Regions from separate parts of the Bacillus sp. 01N45 genome, predicted to be linked through region 2. Evidence: riboswitches for the same ligand, from Rfam matches in the RefSeq annotation. Region 2 holds a riboswitch; the other holds the start of a gene.
The links. Region 2 has a riboswitch for cyclic di-AMP ahead of AC1DMU_RS14415 (APC family permease). Riboswitches for the same ligand answer to the same signal wherever they lie in the genome.
Positions count from the first base shown of each region.

Region 1 (7,569 bases), on a different contig from region 2:
ACAGCCCGATTTTGTTTCTTCCACTCTTCAATACTTTTCTCTACTCGTTTCTCTAAATCTGGATTAGACGGTGCATAGTTATTTGAACCAGATGCTTCTGCCTTATATTCAATACTAGAAACACGCCCATGAAAATAACGTGGATCTGTGAAATTTTGACCGATTAATTTAGAACCAATCACTTCATTTTTATCATTATATATTAGACTTCCATCCGCATTATCCTTCATTACCGCTTGTGCAATACCAGTTACAATAAGCGGGTATACAAGGCCGCACAACACTAAAAATGTAAAAGTAATACGGACAATCGATGATAGTATACTTTGTTTCTTCGCCATCTTTTTCCCCTCTCCCTTATATGAACAAGCCGACAATTATATCAATTACTTTAATTCCAATGAACGGTACAATAACCCCGCCAAGTCCATAAATAAGTAGGTTTCGGCTAAGTAGTGCATTCGAACTCATCGGTTTATATGCGATACCTTTCATCGCTAACGGAATGAGTAATGGAATAATAACTGCATTAAATATTAATGCTGATAAAATCGCTGACAGTGGTGATGTTAGTTTCATAATGTTTAATGCTTCCATTTGCGGAATCGCAAGTGTAAACATTGCTGGAATGATTGCAAAATATTTTGCGATATCATTCGCAATACTAAACGTCGTTAACGCACCACGCGTCATTAACAATTGCTTACCAATCCCTACAACCTCAATAATTTTTGTCGGGTTCGAATCTAAATCAATCATATTCGCTGCTTCTTTCGCAGCTGTCGTACCACTATTCATCGCTAATCCAACGTCAGCCTGCGCTAATGCCGGCGCATCATTTGTACCATCACCCGTCATCGCTACAAGTTTCCCTTTATCTTGCTCTGCTTTAATAACCGCAATTTTATCTTCTGGCTTACACTCAGCAACAAACTCATCTACCCCTGCTTCTTTTGCAATCGTTGCTGCTGTTAACGGGTTATCACCTGTACACATAACCGTTTTAATCCCCATTTGACGCAATTGCTCAAAACGCTCACGCATACCTGGCTTTACTGTATCCTTTAAATAAATTAAACCGTAAATACGATTATCCACTGCAACTACAAGTGGTGTCCCGCCCTCTTTGGAAATGGAATCTGCTTTTTGATTTACATCTTTCGGAATCGTTCCACCTTGTGACCTAACCCATTCAATTACGCTACCTACAGCACCTTTTCTCACTTTCGTTCCGTCCTGTAAATCGACACCACTCATTCTCGTTTCTGCTTTAAACGGAACAAACTCACCTTGTTCTGCAATTTCTCGATTATATGATATAGATTTCATTTTTACATATTCTATAACCGATCGACCTTCTGGTGTTTCATCTAAAACTGAACTAATCGCAGCCCATTTTCCTACTTGCTCAATCGTTTCATTTCCTACAGGAAGCAATGTATGAGCCATTCGGTTCCCGAAAGTAATCGTACCTGTTTTATCTAAAATGATTGTATTAATATCACCCGCAGCTTCTACTGCTTTACCCGACATCGCTAACACATTGAACTTTGTCACGCGATCCATCCCGGCAATACCAATTGCTGATAATAAACCACCAATTGTCGTTGGAATTAAACAAACTAACAACGCTACAAGTACAGCTGTATCAATTTGAAACCCTAAATAGTTTGTAAAAATCGGCAACGTCACAACAACGATTAAGAAAATAAGCGTTAAACTCGTTAATACTGTATTTAAAGCAATCTCATTCGGCGTTTTTTGACGAGCAGCTCCTTCTACTAACGAAATCATTTTATCAATAAATGATTCACCAGGATTACTCGTAATGACAATTGTAATCTCATCACTGACGACCATCGTCCCGCCTGTTACGGAACAAAAATCGCCGCCCGCTTCTTTTATTACAGGAGCTGATTCCCCTGTAATCGCAGATTCATCAACAGACGCTAATCCTTTAATTACTTCCCCATCACTCGGAATCATTTCTCCTTGTTTTACAATAACAACATCATCTTTTCTTAGATCAGTTGCTGAAACTTGAACAATGTCTCCATTTTCTTTTACAACATTTGCAAACACATCTTTCTTCGACTGTTTTAAAGAATCGGCTTGAGCTTTCCCCCGTCCTTCCGCTAACGCTTCTGCAAAGTTAGCAAATAAAACTGTAAATAATAGAATGAGAGAAACTGTTATATTAAACCATCCTGGTACACTACTAGAACGACTTGGAAGAAACGATAAAATGAACGTAATGATAAATCCAATTTCTACAACAAACATAATCGAATTCTTTATCATGACTTTCGGATTCAATTTCGCAAAGGATTGTTTCATCGCATGTTTCACGATATCACGATCCATCGTTTTCGCTTGTCTAACTTCATCTTCTACAGCATGTATTTGTGACTCATTTACTCTCTTTTCTTTTACTACTACCGGTCTCATCATTTACCCTCCATTACTTCAATGTAAGAAATTCTGCAATTGGGCCGAGTACTAACATCGGGAAGAATGTTAATGCACCGACAATTACAATTGTTCCGATGAAAATGCCGCCAAATAAACTATTATCCGTACGGAACGTTCCGACTGTTTCTGGTACTACCGTCTTTTCTTTCAATGAAGCTGCAACAGCTAGCATCGTAATTAAACTGAAATAGCGCCCTAAAAACATAACTAAGCCAGTTGTAATATTCCAAAACGGTGTATTATCCGCTAACCCTTCAAATCCAGATCCGTTATTCGCAGCTGACGATGTGTATTCATATACCACTTGCGTTAAACCATGGAAACCAGAATGAGAAATGGCATCCGTTCCTAAACTTGTTGAAAGAGCTAATGCTGAAAACCCTAAAATAAGCAGTGGATGAAATAGTATCGTTACCGCAATTAATTTCATTTCCTTACCTTCAATTTTCTTACCTAAAAACTCTGGTGTCCGTCCAACCATCAATCCAGATATAAAGACTGCGATAATCGCATACATAATAATGTTCACAAAACCTGCCCCAACGCCGCCGTACACTGTGTTTAACATCATATTTACGAGTGGTACTAACCCGCCAATTGGTGTTAACGTATCATGCATCGTATTAACGGCTCCTGTTTCAGCAGCTGTCGTCACTGTTGCGTATAGGGAAGAAAATACTGTTCCAAATCGTACTTCTTTTCCTTCTGTACTCCCTTGTACATGTTCGATGCCCATTCCATTTAACGCTGGATTCCCATGTAATTCAGATGTAGTAATCGTTATAAATCCTAGTAAAAACACCATGAATAGTGATACGAAAAGGATACGACCTTGTTTTTTATTTCCTACCATTCGTCCGTACGTAAATGGAAGTGCTGTTGGCAATAACATCATAAGCATCATTTGTAAAATATTACTCATTTGCCCTGGATTTTCGAAAGGATGTGTAGAGTTTGCTCCGAAAAATCCACCGCCGTTATTTCCGAGTTCCTTAATGGACACGAATGATGCAACAGGCCCACGTAATATACTTTGCTTTGCCCCATCAATTGTTTGTGCTGTAACTGCCCCGTCTAACGTTTGTGGTACACCAAGTGCGACAAAGATTAGCGCTGCAACAAACGCAATAGGAAGAAATACTCTCGTTAAAGCTCTCGTAAAATCAACGAAAAAGTTACCGAGTTCCTTCCCAGCAAGCCCTCTTATAAACGCCATTACAAGTGCTAAAGTCGTTGCTGGTGCTGCAAACATTAAAAATGTAATTCCGATTAATTGTGATAAATAAGATAAACCATTTTCACCGCTATAATGCTGTAAGTTTGTATCAGCCATAAAACTAATTGCTGTATTAAAAGCAAGCGTAGGCTCCATCCCTTCAATATGCGCTGGATTTAATGGCAATACTCCTTGTAGTCTGAAAATGAAATATACGACAACAATCATAAATCCATTTAATAAAACTAATGACAATGCGTACTGTTTCCACGTTTGATTGTATTCTTTTACACCCGTAATTTTAAAAATAAGTTTTTCAAAAGGCCCGAATACTTTATCTAACTTTTTACTACCTTGAAAGGCTTTCTCTAAATAAATCCCCATTGGCTTTGCCACAAGAATAAACAACAGCATTGTAATAACAACTGCGACCCAAATCATAATGAATGATTCCCCCTAATTAAAACTTTTCTGGATTTAATAATGCATACACTAAGTACACAGTAATTGCTGCAACAATAACCGATAAGGCAACCGTCATGATTGCTCCCCTTCTTTCACAACTTTATCTGACCAACTTGCAAGACTTACCATCGATGCGACTAACACAACAAAAATCCCGATCATTACAACATCTAACATAGCTACCCCTCTCCCTACTGTAAAAATTTACCATTAAATTATTAAAAAAAGAACACTAAGCTCTACTTAGTGTTCGAAATGAACAACACAAAGTAAACCTCCTCTCTAAACGCTTACGAGGTTAGCTGTCGGATTCGGGCCTAAAGAGTAGCCCTACTTTCAAAACTGAAAGATTCACCCCAAGTGACGATGCACAAAATTGGTTCCCCCGCTCCATTTCTGGAACTCAGCGATTTTAGGTTTTTTTGGAAATTTTATGAATGATTTATGAGAGTAAATATACTCCTCTATATTTAACTTGTAAAGAGTCAAATTACTTAAAATAAGAAAATATCCATCTATTTAAACGCTTACATTGAGTGTTATTAATATTATTTCATCTGTTTTCTCGTCTTTTCTTTCTTTTTCACAGAAATGATCTTTTAAATACGAAACAAAAAGAGCGAATGACATGAAGTGCATAGCTTGTTGCACTTAGCATTCGCTCTTTTTTTCACTATTTATTCTCCACGCAAAAACGCGCGCAAATTTCTCCCACGAATATAAACTTGTGACAATTCTGCATGTAGCTGCTCATATTCGATAACATCTGTTTTTAAATATAAAGCATCTTTCGATGGCAATATGATATAGGGCCTCGGAAAAATGGGATCAAGCACCACCAATTCTTGAACTCGTTCTACTGATACCGCCCAACGATTCGCTATATCTCCTAGTAACAACACCTTCATCTTTTTCCCCCGCCCTATTCAAAAAATAAAAAAGAAATATTATCACAATTCGTAAACACGACAAATGTAGCTCCAATTGTTTCATAGAGCCTCGTTGGATATCGTTTATTCTTTGTAACAACAGTAATAGGTGCTTGAAAAGAAAAGCGAATGTGTTCTGTGAAGAAACTAATGATTGGAAGCTCATCCCCTAGTAAAATCACCTTCTTAATACACTCACAAATACTAGTAAAATCTTGTGCCTTACTACAGCTATAAGTCCAATCAAACCCACAATTCCTAACTTCAGCAGCTATCTCTTCATTTGCTGTAAAAATAATTAACTCATGTTGAAATGCTACTAAATCTCTTAAACTATTTACCTTGCTTTCTTCCCCAACACAAATAAGTGTTAATTCCATATACCTCATCCTCCTTAGCATAAAAGAACTCAAACATAGATTGATATTCCCCTATACTAATCAGATCGATGAAGTGATGTATCCATCATGGCACCGTCCTCTCTCAAGACGCTTACGAAGTTAGCTGTCGGATTCGGACTTTGAGAGTAGCCCTACTTTCAAAATTGAAAGATTCACCCCTAGTGACACTGCACAAATTGGTTCCTCCGCTCCATATAATTGGACTCAGCGTATTACAAAAAATATATTCTGGCTGATATATTACTCCTGTAGTTGGAAAAAGTAAACAGAAAAAAAGCCAGTTACAAAACTGACTTTCCACTTACTTATACACGCGTTTTATTCACTTTATATGCAAAATGATTCGTCGGTCCATGACCACTTCCAATATGCAGCGGCTCTTCAATTGCTATACTAATAAATTGTTTTGCTTCTTGAACTGCCTCTTCAATTGAGTATCCTTTAGCAAGCCCTGCTGTAACCGCTGAAGCAAATGTACACCCGCTTCCATGCGTTTGCTTTGAAGGAATTCTTTCACTTTTAAATTCGATAAACTGCTCACCATTAAAGAGTAAATCAACTACTTCATTACCTTGATACTCTGCATGTCCGCCCTTCATAAGCACATATTTTGCACCCAATTCATGCAGTACTTTCGCAGCTTCCTTACTATCTTCAATATTATGAATCTCCATTCCAGTTAACACTTCTGCTTCAGGTACGTTCGGTGTTACAACCGTTGCTACTGGTAATAAATATTCTTTTAATGCTTGTACTGCTTCTTGTTGTAATAATGATGCACCGCCCTTAGCAATCATAACAGGATCTAGTACAATATTATTCCAGCCAAATTTATTAATATGTTCTGCTACAATTTGAATAATTTCACTGCTAAATAACATTCCTAGTTTCACAGCATCTGGTGTTAAATCCGTACCAATTGAATTCAACTGTTCCGTAATACCTTCTAACGAAACTGGATATACCCCTTGAACGCCAAGCGTGTTTTGAGCAGTAATTGCCGTAATAGCCGTCATCCCATACACACCAAGCTCTTGGAATGTTTTTAAATCTGCTTGAATGCCGGCACCGCCGCCACTATCAGATCCTGCAATTGTTAAAGCTTTATTTACTTTCATCCCACTCATCCTTTTCTATCCAAAATAGCGATGATAAATTGTTTTTGCTTCGCTTATATCTTTCGTTCCATGTACAAGTACACGACCATCTTTAAAAGCAACTAATCTCTTTTCTTCCACAGAAAATGATAATAAATATGGATTTACATTTAAATCATGCACACGATCATTCAGCAGCTCTTTGTATCGTTCAAAATCCATTTCCTCTTTATGAGGTGGTCTAATTTGAACTGTATTTCTCCCGCATAAAACTGCTGTTTTCGATGTGTTTTCTTTATTTAAATACGGGTATATCGCATTCTCTCCGCACGAAGGACAATTATGCTTACGAAGCTTTTGCACATTCATACATGAATATTCATTCTTCCACACATCAAACGACACAAGTCCATCTCGAAGTGATTCATAATCTTCCACTAACAATTTAAGAGCTTCCGTTACTTGATGAGAAACGACGAGAGATACAGCAGGTGATATAATGCCCGCTGTATCACATGTCGCCCCGCCCAGCGGAATCGATTGTAATAAACAAGATAAACATGGCGTTTTACTAGGAAGAATTGTGTAAGAAAGGCCGTAACTCCCTACACATGCTCCGTAAACCCATGGAATGGAATGTTTTTGCGCTATATCATTCACAATAAAACGCGTTTCGAAATTATCAGTTGCATCAATAATTACGTCAACCTTTGTAACGAGTTCTTCTAATTCCTCAGCTGTTACATCTTGAACGAGAGCCTCTACTCTTACTTCACGATTGATCTCTGCTAGACGTTTTTTTGCCGCTACAGCCTTTGGAAGATTATTTTCCACATCACTCTCTGCGTACAATTGTTGCCTTTGTAAATTACTCCAATCGACATAATCTCGGTCAACAATCGTTACTGTGCCAACACCTGCTCTTACAAACATCTCTGCATTTGCACTACCTAATGCACCTGCACCGATAATGAGTACATGCTTTTCTC
Region 1 is NZ_JBFTQW010000007.1:292,195-299,763, forward strand. Features, by position in the region: gene kdpC (K(+)-transporting ATPase subunit C) at 1-341, opposite strand, end outside; gene kdpB (potassium-transporting ATPase subunit KdpB) at 358-2,448, opposite strand; gene kdpA (potassium-transporting ATPase subunit KdpA) at 2,462-4,129, opposite strand; gene kdpF (K(+)-transporting ATPase subunit F) at 4,149-4,229, opposite strand; gene AC1DMU_RS18715 (SipW-dependent-type signal peptide-containing protein) at 4,226-4,330, opposite strand; cyclic di-AMP (ydaO/yuaA leader) riboswitch at 4,427-4,572, opposite strand; gene AC1DMU_RS18720 (hypothetical protein) at 4,831-5,061, opposite strand; gene AC1DMU_RS18725 (hypothetical protein) at 5,076-5,462, opposite strand; cyclic di-AMP (ydaO/yuaA leader) riboswitch at 5,556-5,703, opposite strand; gene thiD (bifunctional hydroxymethylpyrimidine kinase/phosphomethylpyrimidine kinase) at 5,789-6,610, opposite strand; gene thiF (thiazole biosynthesis adenylyltransferase ThiF) at 6,617-7,569, opposite strand, start outside.
Region 1: it holds a riboswitch for cyclic di-AMP, as region 2 does, so the genes downstream of both, AC1DMU_RS18715 (SipW-dependent-type signal peptide-containing protein) here and AC1DMU_RS14415 (APC family permease) in region 2, are expected to answer to the same signal.

Region 2 (7,569 bases):
TACTACGATAAAAATCATCCCTGTAATAATAGCTTCTAGTGGGCGAAATCCTCTGCGTTGAAACTCAAGAATAATAAATGATCCGACTGCTGTAATTAAAGCAGCTGGTAACATCGGAATTCCAAATAATAAATACAATCCGAGTGCTGCCCCGATAAATTCCGCTAAATCTGTAGCCATAATAACGAGTTCACCTTGAATCCATAAGCCAATAGACACAGGTTTTGGAAAGTGTTCGCGAGCAATTTCAGGTAAATTATTTCCCGTAGCAATTCCTAATTTAGCTGATAAAGTTTGAATTAATACTGCCATTAAGTTAGACGCGAATATAACCCATAATAGTAAATATCCATATTGTGAACCAGCTGCGATATTTGTAGCAAAGTTACCAGGGTCAATATAAGCTACGGATGCGATAAAAGCGGGTCCTAAAAACGGTAACAGTCTTTTCCACCCTTTCGTTTCTCCACTTAAAGCTAAGTGTGCTGATTGAACAGTTGTACTTTGAGAAGGGACTTGTTCATCTTTTGATATATCTTTATTCATAGTAGTTTTCCCCTTTGAAATGTTAACTTGATGAAATTATTGTAAGTATTCTTATTGTTTATTTCAATACATTTAAATGTATCAGATGATATTTTTATTTGAACACAAATGTTTCCTTAGTGCAAATTATATGCCTTGCTGCAATGGATGGTGTTGTGTTATAAAAAAATGGGAGTTTATGGTGTGATTACATGGGGAAACATAATGAATTAAAGGGCTAATTTTGAAATTTATGTGAACATAGAGCCTATATTACAGCATATTAATTGATGGAAATGAAATTGTATGATATATAATATATTGGGATTACAACATAACCATAGTGTTTTGTGATGTAATCTTGTTTTTATTTTCGTTAACTTATAGAAAAAATTGTAAATAGAAGAAAATAGGCTAAGTACAATTTAGTATGTATTTTCTTATTATATATGTTTTGATATGAACGTTAACTTATACATGATTTTAAAATTTAGATAGGTGGTAGAAATAAATTGGCAACTACAAAACCATATAGAGTATTACTATATTACATGTACACAACAATTGAAAATCCAGAAGAATTTGCTGAACAGCATTTAGAATTTTGTAAATCACTTGAGTTAAAAGGAAGAATTCTTGTAGCGACAGAAGGAATTAACGGAACTTGTTCTGGAACTGTTGAGCAAACAGAGAAATACATGGAAGCAATGAACAATGATCCACGTTTTGCTGGAATCGTTTTTAAAATTGATGAGGCAGATGAACATGCATTTAAGAAAATGCACGTACGCCCTCGTCCAGAGTTAGTTACACTTCGTCTAGAAGACGACATTAATCCGAAAGAAATAACTGGTAAATATTTAGAGCCAACAGAATTCTATGAGGCAATGAAACAAGAAGATACAGTTATCATTGATGCACGAAATGATTATGAGTTTGATCTAGGTCACTTTAAAGGTGCGATTAAACCGGATATTGAATCATTCCGTGAGTTGCCAGATTGGATTAGAGAAAACAAAGAAACACTTGAAGGTAAAAAGATTTTAACATACTGTACAGGCGGAATTCGTTGTGAGAAGTTTTCTGGTTGGTTAGTTCGTGAAGGTTACGAAGATGTAGGTCAGCTTCACGGCGGTATTGTAACGTACGGAAAAGACCCAGAAGTACAAGGTGAGCTTTGGGATGGACAATGTTACGTGTTCGATGAGCGTATCTCTGTACCAGTAAACCAAAAAGAGCATGTTATCGTTGGTAAAGACCACTTTACAGGTGAACCTTGTGAGCGCTATGTAAACTGTGCAAATCCAGAATGTAATAAGAAAATTTTATGTTCTGAAGAAAACGAAGCGAAACATTTACGTGCATGTTCTCATGAATGTCGTGTACACCCACGTAATCGTTATATCGTTCAACACGAATTAACTGAAGAGCAAGTAGCTGCTGCATTAGAGAAAATCGAAGCAGGGAAGTAAGCTAAATTATTGTAATAAAAAAGTACTCCAAATTTTATTTTGGAGTACTTTTTTTACTATGTGTTTTTTATCAGTTTTTGTCGGTAAGTCGATATATCTTAAAAATCGCTGATATAATTTGAGTTGCGCCGATATATTCGAAAAATCGCTGATAAAAATTTCATTTACTGAAGCGTACCACATATTTGTAATTTGAAAATAACTTTCTTTACTTCCTATCATCTTTCTCTTTAACAGCAGAAAGTACAGTTTGTTTTACCCATGATTTTCTTCGTTTATGTTGTAGACTCCATTGGTATAAACTTTGCGCACCTAAAATAAGTGAAATGACTATGCCGCTAATTGCTATTAAAAGCGCGAAAAATTCAAGTGGAGACGAGATTTTGTTTGAATCGGTGTTTCTTAAAAGATCAATCATAGTAAACCCTAACATTTGGCCTACTACAGAGTAGAGCGTTAAAATTAATAGTAAAAGGCTATCTTTTTTAGAAGCGACATTTTCTTGATATTTAAACAAACTATCAAGATTTTGTTTTGCATTCGAGTATAGTACTTCAATGTTAAATAGATTTCTTAAGCGGAAGAAAATATCTTCACTCTGTGATTGGGATACTAACTCTAAAGAGAAGTAATTTGCTGTAAATGAATTGATTGAATAAATTAATTTCTCTATTTCATTTGTATCTTGTTCAATGTTAAGTTCAGCATAAGCGTTTGCCATTTTTAATAAAACAACTTTATGAAATAGATTTAATAACAAAGCGTAATAAAACTCCCCGTACATTTGACTAGCAAGTTTAGCGATTGCTTGCTCACCTTCATTTGTTATACATGTAAAAATATGTTCTTCCATAACAAAGTAGCGATTAGGAGCCCATCTTTGATAAGAATGTTTTGTTAAATAATCTTGAATATAAGGGATGTTATTTGCGCTAATATACGGATTGCCATCGTCTGTTAATCCGGAAAGACTGGAAGTTCGGTATACATCGATTATATGAAGGTCTGACTCTTTATTCACGGATAATAAAGTTTGTACATACATTCTTTGGTCTTCAAAGAAAGGAAAGGTTTGAAAGTAAGAGCTCCGCAATCTCTTTTTCTCAAAGAAGTCTGTTACACCATGAAATAAATCACCGAATATAAGTTTTTCCACTTGTGAGTATTGTTTTCCGTTACATTCAATACAAATAGTCTCGTTTGTATCATTTTTAGTCTCAAGTACACGGAAGCGGGCGGCGAATTCGATTGCTTCTGATAATGTCATGTTTGGAGCGGTTTCTACTTCTGTCCGAATTGTTAAGAAGCCAAGCTCATAAGGGCAAAGTGTTACATCAATAGAATGAATCTTGAATGGAACAGAAATCAAATTTGTTGTTAAATGTCCAGTTAAGTTAAGGTCTTTAGAATAGCGTTGTAATCCTTTTTGATGCTCTGAGTGAGGAAATAGAATTTTATTTGTAAATGAAAGATAGTATGCTTCCATATTTTGATGTGAAACTTGAAACTTTCCGTAGTATGTATTTTCATTTTCAAGATGATCGAGTCGAAAAGGACGGAAATCATTTTTCTGTAAGAAAGGGAACATATTTTGTTCATATCCAGTTTTAAAAGAAAACGGGAATATAAATTGAAATATAGCTGTTGTCACATCTTTTTCCTCGATTGTTTGTATTGCCTCCATTTACATTGTTTCCTTTCCATATATGCTATAAAAACAACATACCCAAATTTATTTGAAAATAACCACTGTTTTATACTCGATTAAGAATGAAAATTCAGCTTATTTAGTAGGGGACATGTATAATGTTATGTATATTAAATGTTATAAAATTGTATTTTGAAAAGGGGGATGTTGTATGCGTATTTTAGTATTAGGAGCTGGTGGCGTCGGAGGCTTTTTTGGAGGTCGATTAGTCGAAAAAGGAGAAGATGTTACGTTTCTTGTCCGCAGTAAAAGAAAACAGCAATTAGAGGAAAGGGGACTTGTTATTCGTAGTGTTAACGGGGATTTTTCCTTCCAACCGAAATTAATAACGAAAGAAGATCGAACTTCTCCGTTTGACGTTATTTTATTTTCAACAAAAGCGTATCACTTAAACGAGGCGATTCAAGATTTGAAGCCGTTTGTAGGTGAAAATACTGTCATCATTCCATTGTTAAATGGTATTGCTCATTTATCACTATTACAAAAGGAATTCGGCGTGGAAAAAGTAATTGGCGGTTTATGCTTTATCGAGACGACGTTAAACGATCAAGGAGAGATTGTACAAACGAGTGTTGCCAACAGACTTGTATTTGGAGAAATGAAGTCTCAAGATTCAGAGAGAATAAAGCATATTTCTAAAGCATTTGCAGGTACGAAATCTAGTTTTGTTTTAAGTGAAAATATTATGCAAGATATGTGGCATAAATATTTATTTATTACTGTAATGTCGGGTGTGACGACATTAATGCGTGCAGCGATAGGACCGATTCGCGAAAGTGAAGGTGGACGCGATTTTATCCAAAACTTATTTGAAGAATGTGTGCAAATCATGAGATCTATGAAAGCTCCAGTTAAGGATGGAATTGCCCAAGAACATATGAAAAAAATTGATAAAATTTCGTATGATATGAAGTCATCGATGCAGCGTGATATGGAAAAAGGTTCGTTCGTTGAAGGCGAGCACATACAAGGATACTTACTAGATGTAGCGGAACAATTTTCTATAGAAGCACCATTATTAGGGGCAGTATATCAAAATTTGAAAGTGTATGAAGAAATGACCTTTAACAGATCAGCAATACAATTGGATGTATGAAAAAATAAAAAAGAAAGCAATATATAAGTGTATTGCTTTCTTTTTTATGACAAATTATTTATTTCTTTTCGTTCTATCTGTCAAATTTATTTCCTGTTCACGTTTACCGTATAATTGATTAATTTCATTTGCTAATGCATCTAAATAGGAATCGGAAAAAATAGGCTTCTTTTCTTTAGACATATGAGTCTCCTTTATCGATTTTTTAGTATTCATTATGTATATTTACCAGCGGATTATGCGCAATCATTTAAATTTTTTCTTTTTAAAAATTTTTGTTTACATTTTGAAAATAAAGGAGTATTATAATCCACAGTTTCAATTTTCTAAATCGCTGAAACCGCATGGTGCGGGGGACCCGTTCTTATGGATTAGTACTTAATCCAATGGGGTGAATCCTTGAAAAAGGTAGGGCTACTCATAGGCCCGAATCCGACAGCTAACCTCGTAAGCGTTATATTGAGAAGGAAGGTGGAGCTTGTGCGACAAAAAAAATAATGTCTACAAGTCTATTTCGTTATGGCTTGTAGACATTTTTTGTTTTCTGAAGAAATCGTTTACCCGCTGTAACTAGCAGAAAAGTTCGTACAAAATTATTGGAGAGTGGACAGCAGTGGTTTCATCAATCAAAAGGTTTTTAATTGGAAGGCCGTTAAAATCAACTGAGTTAGGAGAGCAAAAGCTTAATAAAACGAAGGCGTTAGCTATTTTATCTTCTGACGCATTGTCATCGGTCGCATACGGACCAGAGCAAATATTAATCGCACTAGCAGGCCTAGGAGCAGTAGCTTATTGGTATTCTATTCCTATCGCTGTTGGGGTATTAGTATTATTGACAGCCCTTATTTTATCTTATCGACAAATTATTTTTGCTTATCCGCACGGCGGGGGCGCATACGTAGTATCAAAAGAAAATTTAGGGATGAATCCAGGGCTAATAGCTGGAGGATCTTTATTAGTCGATTATATTTTAACTGTTGCAGTAAGTGTATCAGCAGGTACAGATGCGCTTACATCAGCTTTCCCTAGTTTACATGCACATAATGTAATCATTGCGATTATATTTGTTATATTGATTACTATTTTAAATTTAAGAGGGGTAACGGAATCAGCTTCCGTTTTAGCATATCCTGTTTATTTATTCGTTTTAGCACTATTTATATTAATTGGTGTAGGTATTTATAATATTATAACTGGTCAAGTTTCACCGACATTACATTCACCGATTGGAACACCAGTTGCAGGAATTAGTTTGTTTTTACTGTTACGAGCATTTGCTTCAGGAAGCTCTGCTTTAACGGGTGTTGAGGCAATATCTAACGCAATTCCAAACTTTAAGGATCCTGCACCTAACAATGCAGCGAAAACATTGCTCGCAATGGGTGCATTACTTGCAGTTTTATTTTCAGGAATTGTTTTCTTAGCTTATTATTACGGAATTAATCCAAGTAAGGAAGTAACAGTTGTTTCACAAATTGCTGAACAAACTTTTGGACGTAATTTCATGTACTATTTTATACAGGGTACAACTGCTTTAATATTAATTCTTGCTGCTAACACAGGGTATTCTGCATTCCCGCTATTAGCAGTTAACCTTGCAAAAGACAAATTCATACCGAGAATGTTTACGATTAGAGGAGACCGCCTAGGTTACTCAAACGGTATTATTATACTTGGAATTGCTTCGATTATTTTAATTGTAGCTTTCCAAGGGCAAACAGAACATTTAATTCCGTTATATGCAGTAGGCGTATTTATTCCGTTTACACTCTCTCAAACGGGGATGGTATTAAAATGGCTTCGTGAAAAACCTGAAGGATGGGCTTTGAGATTAACGGTCAATTTAATTGGTGCAGTCATTAGTTTTATTGTAATGAGTATGTTCTTTTTAACTAAGTTCGCACAAGTTTGGTCAATCCTTATTTTCTTACCTGCCATCATCTTCTTGTTCCATAGAATTAAGAAGCATTACGATGCAGTGGGTGATCAATTAAGTTTAAAAACTTGTGAGCCACTTGTTCCAATTGAGGGAAATGTAATTGTTGTTCCTGTAGCTGGTATGACGCATGTAGTAGAAAATTCATTGAACTATGCGAAGGCTCTTTCAGCAGATCAAGTTATTGCTGTATATGTTGCTTTTGACAGAGAAGAGGAAAAGAAATTTGAAGAGAAATGGAAGAAGTGGCAACCTGAAGTAAGGCTTGTTACCTTACATTCTCATTATAGAAGTATTATTCAGCCACTAACAAAGTTTATTGATACAGTACAATATAAAGCGAGTGAGTCAAATTACCGAGTTACTGTAGTTATACCACAGTTCATTCCGAAAAAAGGTTGGCATAACATTCTTCATAATCAGTCTAGTTTACTCATTCGTGCGTATTTACTCTATAAACGAAATGTTGTTATTACGACAGTTCCATATCATTTGAAAAAGTAAGAAGATTTTTTAAGGATAGCTTTACGAAAGTGAAGCTATCCTTTTTGTGTATACACTATGCATAATTGCATACGGGTCTGGAAGATATATCAATATAATTTTTGTATCTATGAATAAGTAGAGGTTTTTGTTGTGATATATGGATATTTCAATTGAAAAAGTGAAGTGGATTATATTTTGAAATAAGGACAGGAAAGCTTGAAAATAAAGGGAATGAAAATACTTCTTTACGTTATATAAATAGCTGTGTTTAAATGACCTTACAGTACAAAACTTACATGAAAACAAAACGGAATTTCATATTTACGTACGTTATTTAGTTTAAAAT
Region 2 is NZ_JBFTQW010000005.1:294,868-302,436, reverse strand. Features, by position in the region: gene AC1DMU_RS14440 (Nramp family divalent metal transporter) at 1-546, opposite strand, end outside; gene trhO (oxygen-dependent tRNA uridine(34) hydroxylase TrhO) at 1,038-1,997, shown strand; gene AC1DMU_RS14430 (hypothetical protein) at 2,206-3,681, opposite strand; gene panE (2-dehydropantoate 2-reductase) at 3,857-4,801, shown strand; gene AC1DMU_RS14420 (hypothetical protein) at 4,856-4,984, opposite strand; cyclic di-AMP (ydaO/yuaA leader) riboswitch at 5,124-5,270, shown strand; gene AC1DMU_RS14415 (APC family permease) at 5,415-7,241, shown strand.